Linked DNA regions of Catellatospora sp. TT07R-123. The protein of the gene in region 1 binds, or shares a complex with, the protein of each later gene. Links are inferred from orthologs where the notes say so. Each region holds a gene or a part of one and is shown in the gene's direction. Other genes may lie near its edges.

Region 1 (14,180 bases):
TGGCGATGACGGCCTGCACGGTCTGCGGCATCGGGGTGGTGTCGCCGCCCGCCAGCGCCCAGTTGGCCCCGACCGGGCGCAGCTCGCCGCGCTCGACCAGCATCCGGACGAACTCATGGGCGTAGAGCGGATTGCCTCCGGCCAGCTCCACCAGCGGCTTGACCCCGGTGCTGGGGAAGACGGCCTGACCGAACATCAGCCGGTACATCGCCGCGATGTGCTCGTCGTGCATCGGGCCCAGCGACACCGACACCGCGCCGGTGACCGCGCTGGTCCAGTCGGGGCGGCGCTCGCGCAGCTCGGGCCGGGCCGTCGCGATGACCAGCAGCGGCACCCCCGGCCCGATGCTGCCCAGCATCTCCACGAAGCGCAGCATCGCCTCGTCGGCCCAGTGCATGTCCTCGAAGACCAGCACCGTCGGCGCCGCCTTCGTCATCGCCAGCAGGAACCGCCGCCACGCCGACTCGGTCTCGCCGGGGCTCAGCCCCGCGCCGGGCAGGCCGACCAGGGGGCCGAGCGCGTCGGCCAGCCGCGCCGCCTCCAGCTCGCCGACCATCGCCCGCAGCGCGGTCTCCAGCCGGGTGCGCGCGGTGCCCTCGTCGTCGGTGTCGAGGATGCCGACCTGCGCCTTGACGATCTCGGCCAGTGCGGCGAACGTCACGTTCTCGCCGAAGGGCGGGCAGTGGCCCACCCGCCAGGTGACGGCGGTGTCCGGGATGCGCTCGGCGTGGCGGGACAGCTCGCGCAGCAGACGGCTCTTGCCGATGCCCGCCGGGCCGAAGACGGTGACCAGCTGGGTGCTGCGGTCGCGGATGCTGCGGTGCAGCGCGGTGACCAGCAGCCCGCGCTCGTGGTCGCGGTTGACCATCGGGGTGGACTCGTCGCGGTCGCGGCGGCGCAGCCGGGCGGAGACGGCCAGGAACACCCGGCTGCTGGCGGTACGGCCGCGCAGGGTGCGCGCGGGGCGCTCGTCGTACTCGATGTCCTCGGCGGTGGTCTGGGCGGTCTCGGCGCACACCAGCACCGAGCCGGGCTCGGCGGCCGCCTGGAGCCGGGCGGCGGTGTTGACGACGTCGCCGGCGACGATGGCCTGCCCGCCGTCGCGGGCGGCGCCGACGTCGACCAGCGCCTCGCCGGTGGCCACCCCGGCCCGGAAGGCGACGGCGGTGCCGAGGCGGCCGCGGCCGAGCACGCGCTGCGCCTCCAGCCCGGCCCGCACCGCGCGCAGCGCGTCGGTCTCGGTGGCCACGGGTGCGCCGAAGATGGCCATCACCGCGTCGCCGATGTACTTCTCCACCACGCCGCCGTACTGGCGCACCACCTGGCGCACGGTGGCGAAGTATTCCTGCTGGAGGGTGCGGACCTGCTCGGGGTCGGCCTGCTCGGAGAAGGTGGTGAAGCCCACCATGTCCAGGAACAGCACGCTGACCTGGCGCCGGTCCTCGTGCACGACGGCGGCGACGGGCGCGGTGAGCGGGCTGCCGCAACCGGTGCAGAAAGCGTCACCGAAGGCCACCGCGCGTCCGCAGTGGACGCACGGTGGAGTGAGGCTCGCCCCGCAGCCGCCGCAGAACCTGTCGTCCGGGCCTGCCACTCGGGAACAGTGCACGCAAGTTGGGGTGTTCACGTCTCCGCCAGTTCGCCGGAGGTCCAGTATGGCCTGACCTCCGGGAATGTTGTCGTCCTGGTGTAGCTAACTCGACAAGGGGCATACGGCAACACCGCCGCGCGGCTACAGTTTCGTGCACGCAAGACCGTGACGCTGGTCGTGGTCTTGTGGATCGCTGTCCGATCGAATTATGCCGATCGCGGGGGAGGCCGAGCAAACGATGTTGGTGCGACTGGCGGTCGCCTGGACCGACCCCTTCGGGGTCGCGCACGGCGTTGGCGAGCTTGTCGACATCGACGCGGTCACCCTCGCCGAGCTTGAGGAGCTGGGAGTGGTGGAGAACGTCGACAAGGTGTCCGAGCCCGACAAGTGGGTCGGCCCTGGTTCCCCGACGCCGGACAAGTGGGTGGGCCCCGGTGCGCCGACCCCGGACGCGGAGGCCAACGGCTGGGTGGGTCCCGGCTCGCCGACGCCGGACGACCCGGAGGACCCGGAGAAGCCCTGATTTCGTGAAGAAGGCGGGCCGGTTCGGCCCGCCTTCTTGCTGCGCTCAGCTCACGCGGTGGCGCAGGGCACGCCGTTGAGCTTGACGTTGCTCGGCGCGGTGGTCGGGCCGGCACCGGTGAAGCTGGCGGTCCAGGCCTGGCCCGGGGCGAGGTTGGGCGCCCAGGCCGGTGCGGTGATCGTCACATTCGAGCCGCTGACGGTGAACGTGCCGTTCCAGCCGTTGACCACGGTCTGCCCACCGGCGAGCGTCAGCGTCAGCACCCAGTTGGTGAACGTGGTGGTGCCGGTGTTCGCGATGACCAGCGAGGCGTTGAAGCCGCTGGGCCACGAGCTGTCGATGCGCCAGGTGACCTTGCAGGCCGCCCCGGTCTGCGGGCTGGCCGACGGGCTCGGCGAGGCGCTGGCCGACGGGCTGGCACTGGGCGACGGGCTGGCCGAGCGCGAGGGGGAGGTGCTGGGCGACGGGCTGGCCGAGCGGGACGGGCTCGGGCTCAGGGTCAGGTCGACCACGCCGGTCTTATTGATCATGTTCTGCGAGTGGGTACGGAACACCGCGTGCTCCGCGCACCCCTCCCCGGAGTCGAACCCGCCGCAGCTGGTGTTCGCCGGGTACCACCAGAACGCGTCCCCGTCGCCGCCGCTGGCCTCCATCTCGGCGTAGATCTCGGTCCACCAGGTCGTCTTGTCGTCGTGGGCGTTCCACTCGCCGAGGAAGAACGGCTTGCCGACCAGGCTGTGCGAGTCGCTGATCCACTTCTTGAGCAGGGTGCGCGCCGAGGCGAAGTTCAGCCCCGCCCAGCCCTCGGTCGGGTACATGTGCGCCGAGGTGAAGTCGATGTAGGGCGACTGCTGGATGTAGACGAACGGGCCGCCGGAGTCGCCGCCGTAGCCGTACGCCGTCTGCTGGCCCTCCTGGCCGGTGCCGAGCAGGTGCTTGGGGTCGAGGCTCTTGACGTACGCGCCCATCTCGTCGACCCAGGCCCGCAGCGTGGTGCCGGTGGTGTTCTCGTTGGGGGTGGCGTCGGGGTAGCGGGGCTCGTTCATGAGCTCCCAGGCCAGGATCGTCGGGTCGTTCTTCCAGGCGACGCCGGTGATCGAGTTGACCCGGGTGAGCGCCTTGTTCACGTAGTTCTTGTACTGCGTGAAGCAGCCGGGGCAGGCGGTCTTGTTGAAGAAGCGCCAGCGGTTGGCGTATCCGGTGGGCAGGCCCTCCCAGGCCAGGCGCTTGTCGATGCCGCCGTACGCCTCCCAGAAGTTCTCGAACACCGGGACGAGCCGGAGGTTGTGCTCGCGCGCGGACTTGATGACGTAGTCGAAGAGGACGAACGCCTCCTCGGTGTAGACGCCCTTGGCCGCCTCGAAGCCCATCCAGTCCTCGTGGCTGAACATCCACAGGCGCAGCACCTGCACCTTGTCGTTCTGCAGCCGCAGCATGTGCGCGTCGATCTTGGCCTTGTCGACGTACTGCTCGCCGGGCAGCCAGTCGTAGCCGAAGGTGAACACGTCGTAGGTGTTGGTGCCGGCGAAGTAGTACGGCCGGTTGTCGAGGCAGAAGCGGATGCCGCAGCGGGTGATGAAGCTGTCGCGCGGGTCGGCGGCCTGCGCGGCCGGGGCACCCACGAACGGCAGTGCCAGGGTGACGGCCGCGAGCATCGCCGAGAGCGCGGCGAGCAGCGACCGTCGGAGGTTTCGGGACATGCGGACTCCTCGGGGAACGGCGCGGCGGTCCCCGTACGCGGTCGGGCAACCGCGGGGCAGTGGGAACCGCTGTCGATGGAAGCGCTCCCATGCTAGACCGGTCCCCACCCTTGGTAAAGCGGTTCAGTTCCACCCTGCCCCGCTCCGCCTGCCCCGCTCCGCCCGCCCCGCCGGGCCAGCGCCGCCCCGGCGCGGCCAGTCGTGAAGCAAAGTTGCCGGGCAGTCGGGCGTATCAGGTGCACTGATACGCCCGACTGCCCGGCAACTGCGCGATCTTGAAGCCGGTGCGCGGCCGCTCGCCCCCCGGCGGGCGGCCGCGTGAGGGCTAGCGGTCCTGCATGCCGGCGCGGCGGCGCAGGGCGGGGACGTCCATCACCACGATGCGGCGCCCCTCCGTACGCAGCCAGCCCCGGCTGGCGAACGAGCCGATGGCCTGATTCACGCTCTGCCGCGAACCGCCCGCCATCTCGGCCAGCTGGCTCTGGTTCAGCTCGATCGTGATCATCGGAGCCTGGCTCTCGCCCGCCAGCCGCACCAGCGTCTTGGCCACCCGGCCCGGCAGGTCCAGGAAGACGTGGTCGGCGTTCTGCTCGGTCAGCCGCCGGATCAGCGCGCCCAGCGAGCGCATGACCGCGTCGAGGATGCGCGGGTTCGAGTGCACCAGTTCCATGAACGCCCCGCGCGACAGCGCCAGCGCCGTGCAGTCCTCCAGCGCCTCGGCCGAGGCCGAGCGGGCCGATCCGTCCAGAAGCGACACCTCGCCCAGCGTGTCCGGCGGGCGCAGCACCGACAGCACGGCGCGCTCGCCGGTCGGGGAGGTGCGGAACACCGCTACCGAACCGCGCTTGAGCACGATCAGGGTCTCGCCGGGGTCGTTCTCCACGAACAGCAGCTGGCCCTTGCGGAAGGTGCGCGGCACCGCGGCGGCGATCACCCGCTGGCGCACCTCCGGCTCCAGGCCAGCGAACATCTCGACTCCGGTCAGCGCATCCGCGGCATCCGGAATGCGAATCTCCACCGCCTACCCCTTCCGTCTCCCACCCCGACCGACCAGTCCACGGTCGTGAGCGGTCGGCGTAACCCTGGACAGATCATCGCTTGAGTGAGCCGTTGAGTCCACTCCGTGGACCGACCACCGGCGGATCTGCCGGATCGCGGACACCGCCGATGGATATGGCGGCTGGGCTGGCCATGTGATAATCCGCCCGTGCTGGCTGACGATACGTTCCGCACGACACTTCGGACGGCATGGCATCTTCAGCCGGACGGCTTCACTCCTCTGTCCGGTGGGATGACGTCGACCACCGTATCGGTCAGTGCCGGTGGCCTCCACTACGTCGCAAAGGCCGTCCGACCTGCGCAGAAAGCGCAATTCGAAGCTGGTCTGTCCGCCGCCGAGCACCTGTCGCGCCACGGCGTCGACGCGGGCGCCCCGCTGCGTACCGCCGACGGCGCGCTGACCGTGCCCGTCGGCGACCACGTGCTGGCGCTGCTGCACCACGTGCCCGGCCGGGAACTGGAGGCCGACGATCCCCTCGACCAGCAGTGGTGGGGCGACCGGCTCGGCGCCGTGCACCGGGTGCTGCGCGAGTTCCGCCACCCGGGCCTGCCGGCCTGGCACTGGGTACGCCCCGACGCGCCGCACCTGGACGTCGAGGACTGGGTGCGTCCCGCGGTCGCCGCCGCCGTCAACACGCTGACGAAACTCCAGGTCACCGACCGGCTCACGTACGGGGCGCTGCACGGGGACCCGTGCCACGGGGCGTTCCTGCTCGACCCCGGCACCGGCCGCATCGGTGTCATCGACTGGGGCTCGGCGGGGGCCGGGCCGCTCATGTACGACGTCGCCTCGGCGGTCATGTACGCGGGAGGCTCGGACCGGGCCCGGGAGCTGCTGTCGGCGTACGCCGCGACCGGGGTGGTGCCCCGCGCCGAGATCGAGGCCAGCCTGGACGTGCTGCTGCGCTTCCGCTGGGCGGTGCAGGCCGACTGGTTCGCCGCCCGCATCGCCACCGGCGACCTCACCGGCGTGGCCGACCAGTCCGACAACCGCCGGGGCCTGCACGACGCACGCGACGCCCTGCTCGGCTGATCTTGCGTCCCCCGCGCCGCCGCAGCCGACCGCAACTGCGGCCATGGCTGCGGCTGTGGCGCTGAAGATCACTGCTCGCGGTCGAGGACTTCGCTCGCGTCCCGTGGGCTGGCCGCAACTGCGGCTGTAGCTGTGGCTGTTGCGCTGAAGATCGCTGTTCGTGGTCGGGAACTTAGCTCACGGGCCGCGCGCTGGCCGTAGCTGCGGCTGTGGCGCTGAAGATCGCTGTTCGCGGTCGAGAACTTCGCTCGCGGCCCACTTCGTGACCGGAAACCACGATCTCGCTTGAAGATCGGCGTCCGCGGTCGGAGCGTGGGCTGTTGGGTCGGCAGCTGGACGTCGGGGTTGACTCGGGCGGCGCGGTGGCGGCAGGCCGTCCCTGACCGCAGAGCGCGATCTTGGCCACGCTGACGGTGAAGATCACCGTCTGCGGTCAGAAACGGTGCTGTCATGCGAGCTTTCGACCGCAGACGACGATCTTCGCCGCTGCCGCTGCCGCTGCCGCCGCTGCCGCCGCTGCCGCTGCCGCCGCAGCCGCAGAGCGCAGCCGCAGAGCGCGAAGGCGCAGGCGCGGGCGATGGCGCGGGCGCGGGCGATGGCGCAGGCGCAGCCCGGGGTGGGGTGGGGTGGGGTCAGGTTGTGCGGAGGTGGGTGAGGACCAGGGGGTCGATGCGGCCGGGGACCAGGCGTTCTTCGAGGTTCTCCACGCCGGCCCAGGAGGCCAGGGCGGTGTCGAGATCGGAGTGGGTGTGGCCGCGGACCGTGAGCAGGGTGCGGATCTCGGTGGCCAGGTCGCCGTCGAGGTCGAGCAGGGTGGCCGGGTCGGGGCGGTCGAACAGGAGGGAGTGGATGCCGAGTAGGCGGGCCAGTTCGGCGCACGGGGCGGGGTGGTCGTCCACGCGCAGGTCGACGACGGTGTCGCCGGTGCCGCCGTACCCCTGGCCGGGGCTGACCACCAGCAGGGCCGCACTCTGCCGCCCGCGCTTGTCGCCGCCTGCCGCGTCCCCGGCGCGCAGCGCCGCGAGCAGCCGCCGGGCCAGGGGAGCGGCCGGGTCGCCGGCCAGCCACGCCAGCCGCATCGCCTCGACGACCTCGGGTCCGGTCAGGATGTTGCCCTGGATCGCGAAGCCGTCGCCGTAGGCGCCGCCGGCCCAGCCGTGGCAGCCGGGGCCGGTCCAGCCCGCGCCGTCACCGCCCGTACCCACGACGCCGAGCTGGCGTTGCGCCCGGCCCGGATCGGCGGCGGTGAGCCCGGCCACGACGTCGGCCGCCGCCGTGCCCGTGCGCAGCAGGGCCAGGCCCTGCGGGCGGTAGGCGAGGTTGGCGTAGGACTGCGTCGCCAGTGCCCCGACGGCCGCCTCGGCGGCGGGCACGGCCGCCCCGACGGCCAGGAATTTGCTCGCCACGGCGACCCCGTGTGCGGTGCCGTCAGCCGAACGCGCGACGATCGAGAACGTCATCGCGTCAGGGTAGGCGCGGCGTCGGCGCGGAGGGAAGACCGGTTCACATGGCGTATCGCTACTTCTACGACTGCGAGTTCATCGAGGACGGGACCACGATCGACCTGGTCTCGATCGGCGTGGTCGACGAGTACGGCCGGGAGTTCTACGCGGTCTCGACCGAGTTCGACCCGGCCAAGGCGATCCCGTGGGTGCGCGACAACGTGCTCAACCTGCTGCCGTCCCCGGCGGACAAGGCGTGGCGCTCGCGCGAGCGCATCCGCACCGACCTGCTGGAGTTCCTCAGCGAGCCGGTCAAGGGCCGCCCGAACGAGACCCTGGAGCTGTGGGCCTGGTACGGCGCGTACGACCACGTCTGCCTGGCGCAGCTGTGGGGCCCGATGGTGGCCCTGCCCCGGGTGATCCCGCGCTTCACCAAGGAGCTGCGGCAGCTGTGGGACGAGACCGGCCGGCCGGGCCTGCCCGAGGCGGCCACGGCGCGTCACGACGCGCTGGTCGACGCGCGGCACAACCTGGCCCGCTGGCAGGCGATGACGGCCCGCAAGCGGTGACCGCGGCACGGTGAGCCGCGCCACCACGCCCTGTCAACGGCGAGTAACCTCGTCATTGCGAGGCTGTTGCGCCCTCCTGGTACGGAATTCGCCGCCCCGACATCCGCCTGACATTCGGACGTGGGCGGGGCGTGCTGGCCCTATCCGGGTGGTCGCAGTACAGTGCCCATTTGCGGCCCGCCCCGGCCGGCAGCGTAGCCGTGTTCACTCGTCATCCCGGGGCTAGGCAATGTGACTACCCGTATTCGGGAGGACGAGAACAATGCGTATCGGCGTACTCACCGGCGGCGGCGACTGCCCCGGTCTCAACGCGGTCATCCGCGCCGTGGTCCGCAAGGGCGTGGGCACCTACGGGCACGAGTTCGTCGGGTTCCGCGACGGCTGGAAGGGCCCGCTGGAGGGCATGACCCGCCCGCTGGGCATCCCGGAGGTGCGCGGCATCCTGCCCCGTGGCGGCACGATCCTGGGCTCGTCCCGGACCAACCCGTTCAAGATCGAGGGCGGCGTCGAGCGGATCAAGGACAACCTCGCCAACCTGGGTGTGGACGCCCTGGTCGCCATCGGCGGCGAGGACACCCTCGGCGTGGCCACCAAGCTGACCGACCTGGGCGTGAACGTCGTCGGCGTGCCGAAGACGATTGACAACGACCTGGGCGCCACCGACTTCACCTTCGGCTTCGACACCGCGGTCAACATCGCGATGGAGGCCATCGACCGGCTGCACACCACCGCCGAGTCGCACCACCGCACCGTGGTCGTCGAGGTCATGGGCCGCCACGCGGGCTGGATCGCGCTGCACGCCGGCCTGGCCGGCGGCGCCAACGTCATCCTGCTGCCGGAGCAGAAGTTCGACCTGGAGAAGGTCGTCGAGCACGTCGAGACCCGCTTCAAGACCAACTACTCGCCGATCATCGTCATCTCGGAGGGCGCCATGCCCACCGACGGCGACCTGATCACTCTCAACGGCGAGCTCGACGCGTTCGGCCACGTCCGCCTCGGCGGCATCGGCAACTGGCTGGCCGACCAGCTGGAGAAGCGCACCGGCAAGGAGGCGCGCGCGGTCGTGCTGGGCCACGTCCAGCGCGGTGGCACGCCGACCGCCTTCGACCGGGTGCTGGCCACCCGCTTCGGCCTGCACGCGATCGACGCCGTGCACGAGGGCGACTTCGGCAAGATGGTCGCGTTGCGCGGCACCGAGATCGTCCGGGTGCCCCTCATCGAGGCCACCCGCGAGCTGAAGACCGTCCCGGTCCACCGCTACAACGAGGCCGAGGCCTTCTTCGGCTGATGCCGCCACCCGCGGCCCGCACCACCGGTGCGGGCCGCGGGCCCCTCTTCCCGTTGATCATGAACTTATGGTCGTGTTCGACGGTGTGTCGACCCCCATAACTTCATGATCAACTAGTCGAGGCGGGAGTGCGGGAGGCGTGGCGGTGCGGACGGTTGCGGTTGTCGGGGCGGGGAAGATCGGTGAGGTGCTGCTGTCCGGGCTGGTGAAGGCTGGGTGGCCGGTGGATCGGCTGGTGGCTACGGCGCGGCGGGTGGAGCGGGCTGAGCAGTTGCGGGAGCGGTACGGGATTCGGGTGCTGGACAACGCGGCGGCCGTCGAGGCGGCCGATGTGGTGGCCATCGCGGTGAAGCCGCAGGACGCCGGGGCGCTGATGGCGGAACTCGGGCCGCTGATCCCGGCGGGCAAGCTGGTGGTGTCGCTGTGCGCCGGCCTGCCGACGGCGTTCTTCACCAAGTGGCTCAACGACGCGGTGCCGATCGTACGGGTGATGACGAACACGCCCGCGCTGGTGGACGAGGCGATGACGGCGATCTCGGCGGGGCCGCACGCCACCGCCGAGCACATGGCCGTCGTGGAGGAGCTGTTCACGCCGCTGGGGCGGACCATCCGGGTGCCGGAGAGCCAGCAGGACGCGGTCACCGCGCTGTCCGGCTCGGGCCCGGCGTACTTCTACTACCTGGTCGAGGCGATGACCGACGCGGGCATCCTGCTCGGCCTGCCGCGCCAGGTGGCGCACGACCTGATCGTGCAGACCGCGATCGGCTCGGCGATCATGCTGCGCGACTCCGGCGAGCACCCGGTGAAGCTGCGCGAGGCGGTCACCTCGCCCGCGGGCACCACCATCTCGGCCATCCGCGAGCTGGAGAACCACGCGGTACGAGCCGCGCTGCTGGCCGCGCTGGAGGCCGCCCGGGACCGGGCGCGGGAGATCGCCGAACAGGCCGCCTGAGGCGGTCATACCCCCGCGGGTGTGCGAGATTCATCGCGCGGCCGCAGGTCACGCGCATCATTCACGCCTGTGGGGGTTCCGGCTCCGTCCACCCCCGACTTAGGCTCGGACCTGGGGATTCATCCAGCCCCACCCCGCCGAGCTGCTAGGAGGCGGCCATGCGACGCGCCCTGACCATCCTCGGGACCACTCTCGCCGCAGTCATGATCTCGGCCCCGGCGTACGCGTACGCGCACGACCGGGTCCACAACCCCTACCTGCACGCGCTGCTCGACGTGCTGACCCTCGCCGTCGTGACGGCACCGGTGTGGACGGCCTTCACCTGGTCCCGGGGCCGCCGCACGCCGATGCTGCTCGTCCTGATCGGCCTGGTGCAGATCCCGGCCGGGGTGCTGGCCTTCGCGCCCATCCCCGATCCGGTGCTGCACACGGTGGCCCTGGTCACCAGCCTCGGCATCACCGCCACCTCCATCGTGTACGTCCGCCGCGAGGCCCGCGCCGTGGCCACGGCCGAAGTGGCCAACTGAGCCCGCCGGTCAGCCAGGCAGGCCCGCGCCGGTGGCGCACAGCGAACCGCTGACGGCCGGATGCGATCCATCGTGTACGGCCGTCAGCGCCACAGCACCGACGTCCGACCCGGCCGGTCCGGGCCGGGCGTCGGCGTGCTCAGGCCAGGCAGCCTCGGGCGAGGCGGCCTGCACGGGCAGCGCGATCCGGGCGCGGCCGGTGTCCACCAGCAGGGTGCCTGCCTCGCGGCGGACCCGGGGGCAGCCCTCGTGCGGTGCGGTCCAGCCGTCCTCGCCGCGGTAGGCGGTCCACCGGCAGTGCGCCTCGCCGACGAAGCCCCACGCCATGAACAGCTCCGCACCCCGGTACCGGTAGAGGCCGACGGTCGCGACGCGGTCGCCGTCGGGGCGGCGGAAGAACTCGCCGGTCAGGCCGGGCACCACGTGCCCCTCCAGGTCGATGTCGGGCACGGTGCGGTGCGGGCGGTAGTCGGCCACGCGCGGCAGTACGGTCATACCTGATCAACGATCCCAGGTTGCGGGACAGCCGGTGCTGTTCTCGGGGCGTAGCAGGACTGGTGACGTGCCGCGCCCAGCCACCTTGTGGGATGGGGCCATGTCGGCGGCGGCCGCCGGGTGCCCCGGCCGTACTCTGAGCGCATGCGCCACGAATGGCATGACCTCCGGCACCCCGGCCTGGAACTGGCCGGCGTCCGCCAGTACGGCGAGACGGGCGTCAGCATCGCCCGTCCGGCCACCGACAAGTCCGCCGAGGACCTCGGGCTCGACCACTGGCGGACGCTGCCGCGCGCGCAGATGCCGCCGTGGGAGGACTACGCCGAGGTCGAGAAGGTGTGCCGGGTGCTGGACACGGTGCCCTCGGTCGTCGCGCCGTACGAGGTGGACCAGCTGCGCGACCGGCTGGCCCTGGTCTGCGAGGGCAAGGCGTTCCTGCTGCAGGGCGGCGACTGCGCCGAGACGTTCGCCGACAACACCGAGAGCCACCTGCTGGCCAACGCGCGCACCCTGCTGCAGATGGCGGTCGTGCTGACGTACGGCGCGAGCATGCCGGTGGTCAAGGTGGCCCGCGTCGCCGGGCAGTACACCAAGCCGCGCTCGCAGCCGCTGGACTCCCTGGGGCTGCCCGCGTACCGCGGCGATATGATCAACTCGCTGGAGCCGACCGCCGAGGCGCGCGTGGCCGACCCGCAGCGCATGATCCGGGCGTACGCCAACGCGGCCGCCGCGATGAACATGCTCCGGGCATACCTCGGCGGCGGCCTGGGCGACCTGCACGCCGTGCACGACTGGAACCGCGACTTCGTGCGCACCTCGGCCTTCGGCGAGCGCTACGAGGCCATCGCCCGCGAGATCGACCGGGCGCTGGCGTTCATCCGCGCCTGCGGCATGACCAATGAGGAAGCGCTGCGCACGGTCACGCTGTACGCCTCGCACGAGGCCCTGGCGCTGGAGTACGACCGGGCGCTGACCCGCATCGCCGACGAGAAGGCATACGGCCTGTCCGGGCACTTCCTGTGGGTCGGCGAGCGCACCCGCGAACTCGACGGCGCCCACCTGGACTTCATCTCCCGCATCGCCAACCCGATCGGCGTGAAGCTCGGCCCGTCGACCACGCCCGACTACGTGCGGCGGCTGTGCGAGATGCTCAACCCGCACAACGAGCCCGGCCGGCTCACCCTGATCAGCCGCATGGGCAACCACCAGGTGCGCGACAGGCTGCCGAACCTGGTCGAGACCGTGCGCGACAGCGGCGCCAAGGTCGTCTGGCAGTGCGACCCGATGCACGGCAACACCCACGAGTCCTCGAACGGGTACAAGACCCGCCACTTCGACCGGATCGTGGACGAGGTGCTGGGCTACTTCGAGGTGCACAAGATGGCCGGGACCCACCCGGGCGGCATCCACGTCGAGCTGACCGGCGAGGACGTCACCGAGTGCCTGGGCGGCGCGCAGGCCCTGGTCGACGCCGACCTGCCCGGCCGGTACGAGACTGCCTGCGACCCGCGCCTGAACACCCAGCAGTCGCTGGAGCTGGCGTTCCTGGTCGCGGAGATGCTGCGCGGCTAGATGATTGATTCCTAATCAGGGTTGGTTTGGTCCGTGGTCTTGACGCGGGTATGGGGAAGGGTATCGATGTCAGTGTGTGAAGACAGACCTCGATACCCTTCTGACGGCACTGTACGTGTTCGTCGATGACCATGTCATCACCGCGTCCCGGCGCCGTCCCGGACGCCCGAAGAAGCTGACCGACGCCGAGCTGGTCTGCCTGGCCGTGGCGCAGGTCCTGCTCGGGTTCCCGTCGCAGCACCACTGGCTGCGGTTCTGCTACGGCAGGCTCGGCCGCATGTTCCCGTACCTGCCCAAACAGGCCGGCTACCACAAACGCGTCACCGCGGCCGCGCCGCTGATCACCACCGTCATCACACGCCTGGCCGCCCAGACCCCGGCCGGCCACGACGGCATCCGCCTCATCGACGCCACCGTGATCCCGTGCGGGATGTCCCGCCAGACCGCGATCGGCTCGGCCCTGGCCGGATGGGCCGGGTACGGCTACTGCAGATCGCACTCCCGCTGGATCTGGGGCCTGAAGCTCTACCTCGTCACCGCCTTGGACGGCACACCGGTCACCTGGTGCCTGGCCACCCCGAGCCTGGGCGAACGAGAAGTCGCCGCCGAACTGCTCGAACACGCCCGCGACCACGGCCTCCTACCCGCCGGAGTCGTGCTCATCGGTGACAAGGGCTTCGCCGGCCGCGCGTTCGAGCAACAGACACGCGACCTGAAAATCGTGTTCATACGCCCCGACCGCCGCGACGAAGCCCGACGCCACGGCAACCTGGCCCCGGTCCGTCAACGCATCGAATCGATCTTCGACACCCTGAAAGGTCAGCTCAGCCTCGAACAGCACGGCGGGCGCACACCCGCAGGGGTGCACGCCCGCATCGCACAACGCCTGGCCGCCCTCGCAGCCGTGATCTGGCACAACTGGCTGACCGACGCACCCGAGAAACGATCACTGACCGCGTACGACCATTAGGAATCAGTCATCTAGTCCAGGCAGTCCTCTCCGGGTGTCTGGAAGGCGATGACGGGGTCGAGCGCGAGCTGCTGCTCGCGGTCGACCCCGAGCACCGTGTAGCGCACCGGCAGGGTTCCCCACCACGTCCGCGAGCACCCGTCGACCACATCGACGTCCTCCACCCGCACGGTGAGGTGTACGAGCACCGCCTGCTGCGGGGCGAGCGTGAACGGCGCGAACGGCTGCCCCGAGGCCAGGTCGCCGACGGCGTCGCGGTTCACCTCGATCGAGGTTATGGGGAACATCGACTGCGGCCACTCATGCGGGTCACCGCCGAACCCGGTCACCCGCACTGGCAGCGGGCCGGGGTTGCGCATGGAGACCGAGATCCGATGCGACGTCCCGTGGACCAGCGGATAGCGGTACTCATGTATGCCGCCCGCGACATGCTCCACGGCTTCGGGCGCCCGCAGGCCG
Region 2 (14,247 bases), on another replicon or contig:
GGGGTCGGGCCACTCGATGTCGCGGCTCGGCGGGCCGTCGATGCGGTTCATCTTGTGGCTGCCCGGGACGACCTTGAAGTTGCCGCGGCCCGGCTCGGACACGTCCGACAGCCAGAACGCCAGCTTCACCGACAGGCGCGGGCGCGGGTCGGTCTCCAGCTCGCCGTTCTGGCGGCCGCCGTCCTGGTGCCACTCGAAGCGGTACGGCTTGGTGGTGGGGATCGGCGGGTGCACGTCCAGGTGCGAGTGGTAGACGTGCACGTTCCAGCCGATCATCGACCACACCAGCGGGAACACCGCCGGGTGGTCGACCAGGCCGTTGAGCTCGGGGCAGCTGGCGACCGCGCTCAGCTTGTGCAGCGACGCGTCCGCGCCCAGCTTGCCGACAGCCTCGTGCTCGGCGTACACCCGGTCGACGGCCGCGGCGTAGTGCGCGACCTCCTCCGGCGAGAGCACGTTGCGGATGATCAGATAGCCGTCGCGCTCGAACTGCTCACGCTGTTCGGCAGTCATCGCGCGCGGCGTGACGGGGGTGATGGTCACGGGTTGTCCTTCCCCGATCGGCTGGGTGGCGCGCGGCGTCGCCCAGGTGCTTTACGGGGCAGCGGCACTGCCCTTGCGCACTGGACGTGCTGGTCGGGAGCGTCGTTGCCTCAGCGGTCAAGATCTGGCCGGACGTCCGATGGGGGCCCGGCCGGTTCAGTTGTGCGCGCCGCCGGGATCACGGCCCGTGTCGCGTGCACGTGCCGCGGAGGGACCCAGGTGGCATGCGTTTTCCTGCTGCGGGCAAGACGATACCCGAATCGTCTTCGGCTAGCCCGGGGCCGGTGCCGACCGGCACCATGGGGCAAGGTAGAGACAACGGCACCGCCCCTTACCCCGACCCCCCCCGGGAGCCCCCGTGAGCGCCACCCTGGCCGACCATGCGCGCGTGCAGTCCCGCACCGTCCGCGTGCTGATGAGTGCGGAGATCATCAGTGGTCTCGGCACGGCGATGGGCATCTCCATCGGCGCGCTGCTCGCGCAGGACATCACCGGCACCGCGGCCCTGTCCGGCCTGGCGCAGAGCGCGGCGGTCGTCGGCGGCGCGCTGTGGGCGATCCCCGCCACCAGCCTGATGAGCCGGTACGGCCGCCGCCCCGGCATCGCCGCGTGCTACCTCGTCGGCACCCTCGGCGCGGCGGGCGTGCTCGGCTCGGTGCTGCTGCGCTCCGGGCCGCTGCTGTTCGTCGGGTTCTTCCTGTTCGGGGCGGGCAGCGCGGCCAAGCTCCAGTCCCGGTACGCCGCCGCCGACCTGGCCGAGCCGCACCGGCGCGGGCGGCAGCTGTCGCTGGTGGTCTGGGCGACCACGCTCGGCTCGCTGGCCGGGCCGAACCTCGCCGCACCGCTCGGGCGGCTGCTGGAGCCGTACGGCATTCCGCTGATGGCGGGCCCGTTCGCCTTCTGCGCCCTGTCCTTCGTGCTGGCCGCCGCCCTGCTCACGCTCCTGCTGCGCCCCGACCCGCTGCTGCTGTCCACCTCGATCGCCCGCGCCGCCGCCGCCGCGGACGCGGTCCCGGGGCAGGCGCCGGCCCCGGCGGAGCGGCCGCGGTTCGGGGACGTGATGCGCGCGGTGCTCGCCTCGCCCGCCGCGCGGCTGGGCATGGCCTCGATGGCGCTCGGACACCTGGTCATGGTGGGCGTGATGTCCATGACACCCGTGCACATCGGCGCGACCCACTCCGGCCCGGACACGCTGCGCCTGGTCGGGCTGGTGCTCAGCGCCCACATCGCCGGCATGTACGCGCTGGCGCCGGTGGTCGGCTGGCTCACCGACCGGGTCGGCCGGCTGCGGGTCATCCTCGGCGGCGTCGCGCTCCTGCTGGCGGCCTGCGCCACGGCCGCCGCGGCGGGCGACCGCACCGACCTGATCACCGTGGCGCTGGTGCTGCTCGGGCTCGGCTGGTCCGGGACCATGGTCGGCGGGTCGACCCTGTTCGCCGAGTCGGTGCCGGTCGCGGTGAAGGCCCGCGCCCAGGGCGTGTCCGACCTGGTCATGGGCCTGGCGGCGGCCGGGTCCGGCGCGGTGTCGGGGGTGGTCGTGGAGCTGTCCGGGTACCGCGTGCTGGCGCTGCTGGCGGCGCTGGCCACGCTCCCGCTGATCGCCCTGGCCCTGCGCCCCTCCACCCTCGCCGCGCTGACCCCCGCCGCCCCCGCCCCCGCCCCCGCCGCCTCCGCCGCCCGCTGAGCGGCGGTGCGTGCAGTTTCGGGGAAAGTGCAGGAATCATGGCCGGAGTTCGTGCAGTTTCCCCGAAACTGCACGAACTCCTCCTGATCATGCAGGTGGGGACGGGCGGAGATCGGCGGCGAGTGGCAGACTGGCCCGATGCGACGGACGGACTTCTGGGAGCGCCTGGGCGAGGTGTTCGGCCCGGTGTACGCCACCAGCGTGGCCAAGGATCAGGTGTTCGCCACCCTGGGCGGGCGGACCATCGACAGGGCTATGGCCGAGGGTGAGGAAGTGCACGTCATCTGGCGCGCGGTGGTCGAGCAGTACTCCGATCGGGTGCCTGCCCGGCTTCGCTGACCCGGGTGTGGGCACGCCTACGGCGTGGCAGGATGGCGCTCGTACACGTGTTCGGCTAATGTCCTCACCCGTGCGCTTGTCCACAGGCGCGGCGTGCCCGTATTCGCTTTGTCGGACCCAGCGCCTAGCGTGACCGCGTGACGAAAAAGGCTGCGAAGTCGACTGACAGTGCACTGACAGAGGTGGCGACGAAGATGGCGACGACGAATCCCGACAAGACCAAGGCGTTGGACCTGGCGCTGGCGCAGATCGACAAGCAGTTCGGCAAGGGCTCCGTGATGCGCCTGGGTGAGCGTCCCCAGGTGCAGATGATGGTCATCCCGACCGGCTCCATCGCCCTCGACGTGGCGCTGGGCATCGGCGGCCTGCCGCGTGGCCGCATCGTCGAGATCTACGGCCCGGAGTCCAGCGGTAAGACCTCGCTGGCCCTGCACGCGATCGCCAACGTGCAGCGCAACGGCGGCATCGCCGCGATCGTCGACGCCGAGCACGCGCTCGACCCGGAGTACGCCAAGGCGCTCGGCGTCGACACCGACGCGCTGCTGGTCTCGCAGCCCGACACCGGTGAGCAGGCGCTGGAGATCGCCGACATGCTGGTGCGCTCGGGCGCGCTGGACCTGATCGTGATCGACTCGGTGGCCGCGCTGGTGCCGCGCGCCGAGATCGAGGGTGAGATGGGCGACAGCCACGTCGGTCTGCAGGCGCGCCTCATGAGCCAGGCGCTGCGCAAGATGACCGGTGGCCTGAGCAACTCCAACACCACCGCGATCTTCATCAACCAGCTGCGCGAGAAGATCGGCGTCATGTTCGGCAGCCCGGAGACCACCACCGGTGGTAAGGCGCTGAAGTTCTACGCCTCGGTCCGCCTGGACATCCGCCGCATCGAGAGCCTGAAGGACGGCACCGAGGTCGTGGGTAACCGCACCCGCGTCAAGGTCGTCAAGAACAAGGTCGCCTCGCCGTTCAAACAGGCCGAGTTCGACATCATGTACGGCAAGGGCATCTCGCGCGAGGGTTCGCTGATCGACGTCGGCGTCGAGCAGAACATCATCCGCAAGGCGGGCGCCTGGTACACGTACGAGGGCGACCAGCTGGGCCAGGGCAAGGAGAAGGCGCGCGAGTTCCTCAAGGAGAACCCGGACGTCGCCGCCGAGATCGAGAAGAAGATCCTGGAGAAGCTCGGCGTCGGCGTGTCCAGCGCCTCGGACGCCGCGGGCGGCCCGGCGCTGCCCCCGGTGGACTTCTGATCCGCCTGACCGGCTGAGACGCCACGATGGCAGGACGTCGGCGCGGCGCTCGCACCGGCCGGGGCTGGGATGCGAAGCCACCCGCCCCGCCCCGGACGCCGCGCACCGGGGAGTCCGCGACCGGGGAACAGGACCCGGACGACCCGTCGGCGGCAGCCCGGCCGCAGCCGGCGCCGCGTGATCCATACGAGCTGGCGCGGGAGATCTGCCTGCGCCAGCTCGCCGTCCGCCCCCGCACCCGGGCCGAGCTGGCCACGGCGCTGCGCACCCGGGGCGTCGACGACGAGGTCGCCGCAGCGGTGCTCGACCGCTACGACGAAGTCGGCATGATCGACGACGCGGCGTTCGCCCGAGCCTGGGTGAGCAGCCGCCACCACGGTCGCGGCCTGGCCGCGCGAGCGCTGGGGCAGGAGTTGCGCCGCCGCGGCGTCGACCAGGAAGTGGTCACCGAGGCCCTGTCGGAGCTCGACGACGAGACCCAGGCCCGCACCGCGTACGAGCTGGCCGAGCGCAAGCTGCGTACGGTGCACGGCGAGCCCGACGTGGTGTTCCGGCGGGTCGTGGGCATGCTCGCCCGCAAGGGGTACCCCGGCGGCATCGCCGTCCGGGCGGTCAAGGAGGCTCTCGCGGCCCGCAGCGCCGCCGACGCCGAACTCGCCGAACAGATCGACCCCGACATCTTCGACTGACCCCGCCCGCACCCGCCGCATCCGCGTCCCGCCACCGCAGCCCGGCATCCGCAGCCCGGCATCCGCGTCCCGCCACCGCGTCCCGCCACCGCAGCCCGGCATCCGCAGCCCGGCCCGGCAACCGCCGCCTTCCGCAGCCGCAGCCTCCCGCAACCGCAGCAGTCGGTTGCGTGGCGGTCCGCTTAGCGCGGCTCATGATCGGCGTTTGCGGTCGGAAGCAGCGCTAACGCCTTAGCTACTGACCACAGACGCTGATCATGGGGCTGGGAGGCAGCCGCAGTCCGGCCCGTCGACCGCCGCCGCTTCCCGCAGCCGCAGCAGTCGGTTGCGTGGCGGTCCGCTTAGCGCGGCTCATGATCGGCGTCTGCGGTCGGAAGCAGCGCTAACGCCTTAGCTTCCGACCGCAACCGGCGATCATGAGGCCGGCCCGGCCACCGCAGGCCGGCCCGGCCACCGCAGGCCGGCCCGGCCACCACAGGCCGGCCCGGCCACCACAGGCCGGCCCGGCAGCCGCAGGCCGGCCCGGCGACCTCCGCCTTCCGCAGCCGCAGCCTCCCGCAACCGCAGCAGTCGGCTGCGTGGCGATCCGCTCAACGCGGCTCATGATCGGCGTTTGCGGTCAGAAACAGCGCTAACGCCTTAGTTTCTGACCGGAGACGCCGATCATGCGCTGTGGGTGGCGATCGTGAGGGTCTTGGGGTGGGTGACAACGTTTTCCGGGAATCGGGGCGTTAGTTGGGGTGGGCTGGGTGGGGGAGGTCGGGGGGCGGGAGCGCGGACACGCGCGACACGCCGGGATAAAGAACTGTTACGGACAGCTCACATCGCTTGGCAACCGGACACAATGGGCGTTGCGTGCGACTTGGTGTCCGATCATGAGTTCTTGACCGGACCACCTCCGGCAACCTAGCCTCGCATGAAGAGGTATCACCGACCAGCTCGTGTTAAACCACACAACATAGAACGCGTAACAGTACGACAACAGTTTTGCCTGGTGAACACACTCGGCTGCGGGACACCCCAACGCGGCCGACCACATGAAGTCGCTGCTCCGCCGCGCATTGTCGCAGGCAGGCGGCGCGATGGGACGAGCCTACCCGCTGAACACAGCGGAATGTAGTCTCGTCACAACGCGCTGTACGCAGCGATCACCGTGCGGTGCCGTCACCCCCCACCCCTGGTCGGGTGCCTCCAAACCGGCACCACCGTGCCGGACGGTACCGAGCATCAGGAGGCGGGCCATGACCGAGCACGACGGGAACGCGCCATGAGCGCCGTCGAGGCAGCACTGCTCGCGGCGATCGTCGTGCTCGCCCTGCTGGTCGCCGCGACGCTGGTGCTCGGTGCCCGCCTGATGCGCCGGCTGACCGGGCCGACCGCCCCGACCGGCCTGCCGCTGAGCGTGGTCGTGGACGACCCGGAGGCGGTGGCCGAGCGCGAGCGGCAGCGCCAGACCCTGGTCGAGCTCCAGAACTCCGTCTCCGACGCGCAGGTCGCGCTGGAGGGCGAGCGCCGTTCGGTCGCGTCGGCCCGCGCCGAGGCCACCGCCGTACGGGCCGAGAACGCCGCGGCCAAGGCCGAGGTCGCGACGGCCCGCGCCGAGGCGCAGCGGGTGCTCGACGGCGCCCACGCCGAGGCCGACACCGTGCTGCAGCGCGCGCACCGCCAGGCCGAGGAGGACGCCGAGCAGGTCCGCAGCACCGCCCGCCGGACCGGTGAGCGCGAGATCGCGATGCTGACCTCGACCGCCAAGGATCAGTCGGCCGAGGCCGAGCGCCGGTTGCAGCGCCTCGACGAGCGTGAGCGGATGCACGCGGCCGAGGCCGAGCGGCTGGCCGAGCGGGAGCGGCAGAACGTGGAGGAGGCCGACCGGCTGGCCGAGCGCGACCGCCGCATCGCCGCCGCCGAGACCGAGCTGGCCAAGTGGGACCTGGCGTTGCAGTCCAAGGAGCAGGAGCTGGCGCAGGGGCAGGAGCAGCGCCGCCGCGAGCTGGAGCGGGTCGCCGGGCTGACCGCCGACGCGGCCAAGGTCGAGCTGGTCGAGACGATCGAGAACCAGGCCAAGCGGGAGGCCGCGCTGCTGGTGCGCGACATCGAGGCCGACGCCCGCGCCACCGGTGAGCAGCGCGCCCGGCACATCGTGGTCGACGCGATCCAGCGGGTGGCCAGCGAGCAGACCGCCGAGAGCGTGGTCAGCGTGCTGCACCTGCCCAGCGACGAGATGAAGGGCCGCATCATCGGCCGCGAGGGCCGCAACATCCGCGCCTTCGAGACCGTCACCGGCGTCAACCTGATCATCGACGACACCCCGGAGGCGGTGCTGCTGTCCTGCTTCGACCCGGTGCGGCGCGAGGTCGGGCGGCTCACGCTGGAGAAGCTGGTGCTCGACGGGCGCATCCACCCGCACCGCATCGAAGAGGTCTACGACGTGGCCCGCTTCGAGGTGGAGCGCATGTGCCAGCGCGCGGCGGAGGACGCGCTGGTCGAGGTCGGGATCACCGACATCCACCCGGAGCTGGTCACGCTGCTGGGGCGGCTGCGCTACCGGACGTCGTACGGGCAGAACGTGCTCAAGCATCTGGTCGAGACCGCGCACATCGCCGGGATCATGGCCGCCGAGCTGAAGCTGGACCCCGAACTGATCAAGCGGTCGGCGTTCCTGCACGACATCGGCAAGGCGCTCACCCACGAGGTGGAGGGCTCGCACGCGTTGATCGGCGCGGACGTGGCCCGCCGGTTCGGGGAGAGCGAGGAGGTCGTGCACGCGATCGAGGCGCACCACAACGAGGTGCCGCCGCAGACGATCGAGGCCGTGCTGACCCAGGCGTCGGACGCCTGCTCGGGCGGCCGCCCGGGAGCGCGGCGCGAGTCGCTGGAGGCGTACGTCAAGCGGCTGGAGCGGATCGAGGAGATCGCCGGGGCCAAGTCGGGCGTCGACAAGGTCTTCGCGATGCAGGCCGGCCGCGAGATCCGGGTGATGGTGCGCCCGGAGGAGGTCGACGAGATCGGTGCCGCCGTGCTGGCGCGGGACGTGGCCAAGCAGATCGAGGAGGAGCTGACCTACCCGGGTCAGATCCGGATCACGGTCGTCCGCGAGTCGCGTACCACCGAGATCGCCCGCTAGGTCCGAGCTCTCAGGCGCCGCCCGGCCAGGTCGGGCGGCGCCGTCGTGGGTCAGGCGCCGCCCGTGGCGGCCGGGCCGGCGGTGCCGGGGCGGACGGCGGCCGTGGCCACGCCGCGGCGGTTCGCCCGGCGCTCCAGCAGGTGCGCGATCAGCGTGAGCGTGCCGTTGATCAGGATGTAGATGGCGGCCAGCACGAGGAACACCGGCACCGGGTTGTTGTAGTTGGCGTAGATCTTGCTGCCTTCCAGCATCAGCTCCGAGTACGCCACGATGTAGCCCAGCGCGGTGTCCTTGAGCACGACCACGAGCTGGCTGACGATCACGGGCAGCATGCTGCGGGCGGCCTGCGGGATCAGGATCAGCCGCATCACCTGGCTCTTGACCAGCCCGAGGCTGTACGCGGCCTCGGACTGCCCGCCGGGCACGGCGCGGATGCCCGCGCGGAACGCCTCGGCCAGCACCGAGCCGTTGTAGAGCGTGAGCCCGATGACGACGGCCCAGAAGGCGGGCACGGCGGTGCCGAAGACGTAGTAACCGCCGTACACCAAAAAGAAGATCATGAGCAGCAGCGGGACGGCCCGGAAGAACTCGACCACCATGCCCGCCGGCACCCGCACCCAGGCGTGCTCGGAAAGCCGGGCCACGCTGAAGAGCAGGCCGAACGCCAGCGCCAGCACCATCGCCGTGGCGGCGGCGCTGAGCGTGCCGACCAGGCCGGGCACGATGTAGTCGGCCCACACGTTGACCGGCGGGCCGCCGGGGGTGGGCATCTCCTGGAAGAACGGCTGCCACTTCTTCCAGTCCCACTGGCCCTTGGCGTCGAGGGCCCGGTAGATCCAGTAGGCGCCGGCCAGGAGCAGGGCGGCGACGACGACGCTGAGCACCCGGTTGCGCAGCCGGGCGCGCGGGCCGGGGTGGTCGTAGAGGACGCTCGCGTTCATCGGATCTCCAGGTCTTCGGCGCGGCGGGTCACCGGCGCACCACCAGGCGGTTGGCCAGGGCACTGAAGCCGTACCCGACGGGGACCAGCAGGACCACGAAGGCGAGCGCGAAGACCGCGAAGATCTCCACGGCGGCGTCGCCGTTGTCGTTGATCAGCTGTTTCATCTGCGACGACGCCTCGGCGACGCCGATGACCCCGGCGATGGTGGCGTTCTTGGTCAGCGCGATGAGGATGCTGCCCAGCGGCGCCACCACCGAGCGCACCGCCTGCGGCAGGATGATCAGCCGCAGGTTCTGCGCGAAGGTGAGCCCGAGCGCGCGGGCCGCCTCGGCCTGCCCGATCGGCACGGTGTTGATGCCCGACCGGATCGCCTCACACACGAACGCCGCCGTGTACGCCGAGAGCCCGACCACCGCCAGCCAGTAGTTGTTGATGTCGATGTCGTCGGAGAACTTCACTCCCATCGCGCTGTACAGCCCGAAGAAGCAGAACGTGATGATCAGCGTCAGCGGGGTGTTGCGGAACAGGTGCACCCATCCCGCGCCCAGCGCGCGCAGCACCGGCACGGGGGAGACCCGGCAGGCGGCCAGCAGCAGTCCCAGCAGCAGCGACAGCAGGGCCGACGCCGCGGTCAGCTTCAGGATCATCGCGAAGCCGTCCAGGAAGGCCTGCCGGTTCAGCGGATCGGAGAAGACGTCCATCAGTTCCCTCGAATTGCCCGGTCTTCGGGTCCGGTGAGGCGGGCAGCCGGACTTCCCGCCTCACCGGGGATGGTCACGCGGGGCAGTTGGTCAGCTTGCTGGTGTCCAGCGTCGGCGCGGGCGTGCCGCTCTTGCCGAGCGTGGCGTTCCACGCGGCCGCGTACGAGCCGTCGGCCACGGCGGCCTTCAGGATCTCATTGATCTTGGTGCAGCCCGCCTTGTCCTCCAGCTTCACGCCGATGCCGTACGGCTCCGACGAGAACGGCTTGCCGAGCACCTTGAGCTTGCCCGCGAAGGCGTCCTGCGCGGCGTAGCCGGCCAGGATGATGTCGTCGGTGGTCACCGCGTCGACGGTGCCGTCGGACAGCGCCTGCACGCACTTGGAGTAGTTGTCGAACAGCTGGAGCTGCGCCTTCGGGTACTTCTCCGCGATGCGCTTGGCCGGGGTCGACCCGGTCACGGAGCAGACCTTCTTGCCGTCGAGCTGGTCCGGCCCGGTGATGGTCGAGTCGGCCTTCACCAGCAGGTCCTGGCCGGCGGTGTAGTACGGCCCGGCGAAGTTGACCTTCTTCTTGCGGTCGTCGTTGATGGTGTACGTCGCCACGACGACGTCGACCGTGCCCTGCTGCAGGAACGGCTCGCGGTTGGCGGACACGGTGGTGACGTACTGGTTCTTGGCCGGGTCGCCGCCGAGGCCCTTGGCGATGATCTTCGCGATCTCGATGTCGAAGCCCTCGTAGTTCGTGCCGACCTGAAGGCCGAGGCCCGGCTGGTCGGCCTTCACGCCGAACTTCAGCTGGCCGGCGGCCGCCTTCGACGTCAGCGGCGTGCCGCCGGCCGGAGTGGCCGGTTCGTCCTTGCCGCAGGCGGCGGTGCCGAATGCGAGCACCGCGACTGCGGCGATCGCCGCCATACGCGTGAAACGCATTGAATCGTCCCTCCTCGTCCAACGCCCCTCGCCACGGTGAGCGACGCCGGGCGTTTCCTGCCGTCGCCGGTCCGGCGACGGAGTCTGTCCAGACCCGTAGAGCGCCGCGGTCAGTGCTGGAGCACCTTCGACAGGAAATCCCGGGCCCGTTCGCTGCGGGGATTGGCGAAGAACTCCGCGGGCGGCGCCTGCTCGACGAGCTGGCCGTCGGCCATGAACGCCACCCGGTGGGCGGCGTGGCGGGCGAAGCCCATCTCGTGGGTGACGACGATCATCGTCATGCCGTCGCGAGCCAGCGCGGTCATCACGTCGAGCACCTCGCCGACCATCTCCGGGTCCAGTGCGCTGGTGGGCTCGTCGAACAGCATCGCCTTGGGCTGCATGGCCAGGGCGCGCGCGATCGCGGCGCGCTGCTGCTGGCCGCCGGACAGCTGCACCGGCAGCTTGCCCGCCTGGTCGGCGATGCCGACCCGGTCGAGCAGTTGCAGCGCGCGGTCGCGGGCGGCGGTGCGCGACTCGCTGCGGACCTTCACCGGCCCCAGCATCACGTTGTCGAGCACGCTCATGTGCGCGAACAGGTTGAACGACTGGAACACCATGCCGACCTCGCTGCGCAGGCGCGCCAGTGCGCGGCCCTCGGCGGGCAGGTCGCGGCCGTCGAAGCGGATGCTGCCGGAGTTGATCGTCTCCAGCCGGTTGATGGTGCGGCACAGGGTGGACTTGCCCGAACCCGAGGGGCCGATCACCACGACGACCTCGCCCCGCTCGACCGTGAGGCTCACGTCGCGCAGCACGTGCAGTTCTCCGAACCACTTGTTCACGGAGTCCAGCACGATCAGCGGTTCGTCGGACATGCCACCGTCCTTTCGGTGTCGGTACATCGTCTGACTAGTGAGACTAGAGGGACGGAAGTGAAAGTGGAGGCCCACTCGGGTCACATCCGGGTAACTTCCCTCGATTCCACCGTCGCATGCCTGACCGGATACCCTTTTCCGTTGAGATGACTACGCTGCCTGACACCCAGACCGCCGCCGCCGGCACCGCCGCAGCCGGCGAGGCCCAGCCGGTCCGCACCTACGAGGTGCGCACCTACGGCTGCCAGATGAACGTGCACGACTCCGAGCGCATCTCGGGGCTGCTCGACGGCGCCGGCTACGTGCGGCTCGACCCGGCGGCCGAGCCCGGCCGGGTGCCGGACGTGGTCGTCTTCAACACCTGCGCCGTGCGCGAGAACGCCGACAACCGCCTCTACGGCAACCTCGGCCACCTGCGCCCGGTCAAGGACAAGAACCCCGGCATGCAGATCGCCGTCGGCGGCTGCCTGGCGCAGAAGGACCAGGGCGAGATCGTCAAGAAGGCGCCCTGGGTCGACGTGGTGTTCGGCACCCACAACATCGGCTCGCTGCCGGTGCTGCTGGAGCGGGCCCGCCACAACGAGTCCGCCCAGGTGGAGCTGCTGGAGTCGCTGGAGGTCTTCCCCTCCACGCTGCCGACCCGGCGCGAGTCGACGTACTCGGGCTGGGTGTCGATCTCCGTCGGGTGCAACAACACCTGCACCTTCTGCATCGTGCCCAGCCTGCGCGGCAAGGAGAAGGACCGCCGTCCCGGCGAGATCCTGGCCGAGGTCGAGGCGCTGGTCGCGGCGGGCGTGCTGGAGGTGACCCTGCTCGGCCAGAACGTCAACACGTACGGGGTCGAGTTCGGGGACCGGCTCGCCTTCGGCAAGCTGCTGCGCGCCTGCGGGACGCTCCAGGACAGAGGGCTGGAGCGGGTCCGCTTCACCAGCCCGCACCCCGCCGCGTTCACCGACGACGTGATCGAGGCGATGGCGCAGACCCCGAACGTGTGCCACCAGCTGCACATGCCGCTCCAGTCGGGGTCCGACGCCGTCCTGCGGGCGATGAAGCGGTCCTACCGGTCCGACCGGTACCTGTCGATCATCGAGAACGTGCGCGCGGCCATGCCGGACGCGGCGATCACCACCGACATCATCGTGGGCTTCCCCGGCGAGACCGACGCCGACTTCGAGGAGACGCTGCGGGTGGTGCGCGAGTCGCGCTTCTCGTCGGCGTTCACGTTCCAGTACTCCAAGCGCCCCGGCACGCCCGCGGCGACGATGGAGGGCCAGGTGCCCAAGCAGGTGGTGCAGGAGCGCTACGAGCGCCTCGTCGCCACGCTGGAGGAGATCACCTGGTCGGAGAACAAGAGGCAGGTCGGGCGCGAGCTGGAGGTCCTTGTCGCCGTCGGCGAGGGCCGCAAGGACGAGGCCACCGGGCGTATGTCCGGACGCGCGCGCGACGGCCGCCTGGTGCACTTCGCGGTCACGCCCGAGCAGGCCGCCGCCGTGCGGCCAGGCGACGTGGTGCACACCGAGGTCAGCTACGCGGCGCCGCACCACCTCAACGCGGACGGCCCGCTGGTGTCGCACCGCCGGACCCGGGCCGGCGATGCGTACGAGGCGGGCCGCGCGGTCCGTACCCCCGGCGTGCTGCTCGGCCTGCCCACCATCGGCAAGCCCCCCACCCAGCCGACCCCGTCCTCCGACACCGCCTGCTCCACCTGCTGACCCGCTCCGAGAGGGGACACGCGGCGGTGAGCTGCGGGGATGTTCGGTAAACGGGCATAGCGCGCCTTACCGGGTATTGTGGCGAAATCACGTAATCTGGCGTGGTTTCTCCTCAATCTCCCCGGGAGACCGCAATGCGTACAGGTGTATGGCTGGTCGGCGGGCGGGGGTCGGTGGCCGTCACCAGCATCGTCGGGGCGGCCGGGCTGCGAGCGGGTCTCGCCGGGCCGACCGGGTGCGTCACCGAGCTGCCGCAGCTGTGCAGCCCCGCGCTGCCCGCCCTGTCCGACCTCGTCTTCGGCGGCCACGACCAGGTGTCGACGCCGCTGCTCAAGCGGGCTGACGAACTGGCCGCGGCCGGGGTGCTGCCCGCCCGCCTGGTCGGAGCGCTCCAGCCCGACCTGGCCGCGATCGAGTCCGAGCTGCGCCCGGCGCCGCGCGGGGACACCCAGGCCGTCGTCGCCGCCCGCGCGGCCGCCGACCTCACCGACTTCCGGCACCGGCACGGCCTGGACCGGGTGGTCGTGGTCAACGTGTCGGCCACCGAGCCCGCCGCGACTCCGCATCCCGCCCACGCGGACGCCGACGCGCTGGTCGCGGCGCTGGACGGCGACGGCGAGGTGCTGCCGCCGAGCTCGCTGTACGCGTACGCGGCGTTCGCCGCCGGGTGCTCGTACGTGGACTTCACGCCGTCGACCGGGGCGCGGCTGCCCGCGCTGCACGAGCTGGCGCTGCGGGCCGGGGTCCCCTACGGCGGGCACGACGGCAAGACGGGGGAGACCCTGGTCAAGTCGGTGCTCGCGCCGATGTTCGCCCAGCGCAACCTGCACGTGCGGTCCTGGTCGGGCACCAACCTGCTCGGCGGCGGGGACGGGGCCAACCTGGCCCGGCCCGACGCCAACGCGGCCAAGGCCGCCAGCAAGCAGCGGGTGCTGGCCGAGACGCTCGGCTACCAGCCCGAGGGCCACACCCGGATCGAGTACGTCGCCGACCTCGGCGACTTCAAGGCAGCCTGGGACCTGGTCACCTTCCAGGGCTTCCTCGGCACGCCGATGCGGCTGGAGTTCACCTGGCACGGCTGCGACTCGGCGCTGGCCGCACCGCTGGTGCTGGACCTGGCCCGGCTCACCGCCGCCGCGCACGCGGCCAGGCGCAGCGGGCCGCTGCCGGAGCTCGCCTTCTTCTTCAAGGACCCGATCGGCGAGGTCGGCCACGACCTCAGCGGCCAGTTCGAGGCCCTGCGCGCGTTCGTCGCGGGGCTGGCGTGAGCTGGTCGGACCTCGGGTCGCGGCGGCCGGTCCGGTCCGGTGCGCCGCGCTCGGGGCGGGCGACGCTGGGCGACCTGGCCGAGCTGGTCCGGGCGCCCGCCGCCCTGTCGGTGCCGGGTGACGTGCTGGTCGGGGCGGCCACCTCGGGCACGCTCGGGCGGCGTACGCCGGGGCTGGCGGCGGCGTCGGTGTGCCTGTACCTGGCCGGGATGGCC

What was found.
Region 2: Cs7R123_RS11520 (region 1) and rny share a complex: the UniProt entries of both Bacillus subtilis proteins name them as parts of the possible RNA degradosome complex. The link is inferred for Catellatospora sp. TT07R-123 from one-to-one orthologs.

The regions. Positions count from the first base shown.
Region 1 is NZ_BNEM01000001.1:2,711,834-2,726,013, reverse strand. What follows is about bases 7,320-10,192. They hold Cs7R123_RS11520 (6-phosphofructokinase), read left to right. Parts: upstream 7,320-8,179; coding sequence 8,180-9,205; downstream 9,206-10,192. Other genes in these bases: proC (pyrroline-5-carboxylate reductase), read left to right, coding at 9,351-10,157; Cs7R123_RS11525 (polyadenylate-specific 3'-exoribonuclease AS), read left to right, coding at 7,414-7,917; Cs7R123_RS11530 (DUF1028 domain-containing protein), read right to left, coding at 7,320-7,366. In the rest of the region: Cs7R123_RS11555 (AAA family ATPase), read right to left, coding at 1-1,609; Cs7R123_RS11550 (hypothetical protein), read left to right, coding at 1,830-2,114; Cs7R123_RS11545 (cellulose binding domain-containing protein), read right to left, coding at 2,165-3,814; Cs7R123_RS11540 (Crp/Fnr family transcriptional regulator), read right to left, coding at 4,140-4,784; Cs7R123_RS11535 (phosphotransferase enzyme family protein), read left to right, coding at 5,022-5,906; more of Cs7R123_RS11530, read right to left, coding at 6,539-7,319; Cs7R123_RS11510 (hypothetical protein), read left to right, coding at 10,316-10,684; Cs7R123_RS11505 (hypothetical protein), read right to left, coding at 10,694-11,179; Cs7R123_RS11500 (class II 3-deoxy-7-phosphoheptulonate synthase), read left to right, coding at 11,324-12,751; Cs7R123_RS11495 (IS982 family transposase), read left to right, coding at 12,828-13,721; Cs7R123_RS11490 (hypothetical protein), read right to left, coding at 13,733-14,180. UniProt on the Bacillus subtilis protein: Catalyzes the phosphorylation of D-fructose 6-phosphate to fructose 1,6-bisphosphate by ATP, the first committing step of glycolysis.
Region 2 is NZ_BNEM01000002.1:3,397,687-3,411,933, reverse strand. The notes cover bases 5,258-8,197. They hold rny (ribonuclease Y), read left to right. Parts: upstream 5,258-5,769; coding sequence 5,770-7,626; downstream 7,627-8,197. Other genes in these bases: Cs7R123_RS34925 (amino acid ABC transporter permease), read right to left, coding at 7,677-8,197. Also shown: Cs7R123_RS34955 (phytanoyl-CoA dioxygenase family protein), read right to left, coding at 1-543; Cs7R123_RS34950 (MFS transporter), read left to right, coding at 902-2,227; Cs7R123_RS34945 (DUF3046 domain-containing protein), read left to right, coding at 2,366-2,566; recombinase RecA, read left to right, coding at 2,761-3,813; Cs7R123_RS34935 (regulatory protein RecX), read left to right, coding at 3,840-4,502; more of Cs7R123_RS34925, read right to left, coding at 8,198-8,567; Cs7R123_RS34920 (amino acid ABC transporter permease), read right to left, coding at 8,596-9,270; Cs7R123_RS34915 (glutamate ABC transporter substrate-binding protein), read right to left, coding at 9,344-10,198; Cs7R123_RS34910 (amino acid ABC transporter ATP-binding protein), read right to left, coding at 10,309-11,052; tRNA (N6-isopentenyl adenosine(37)-C2)-methylthiotransferase MiaB, read left to right, coding at 11,199-12,764; Cs7R123_RS34900 (inositol-3-phosphate synthase), read left to right, coding at 12,899-14,032; Cs7R123_RS34895 (SCO3242 family prenyltransferase), read left to right, coding at 14,098-14,247. UniProt on the Bacillus subtilis protein: Endoribonuclease that initiates mRNA decay. Initiates the decay of all SAM-dependent riboswitches, such as yitJ riboswitch. Involved in processing of the gapA operon mRNA, it cleaves between cggR and gapA.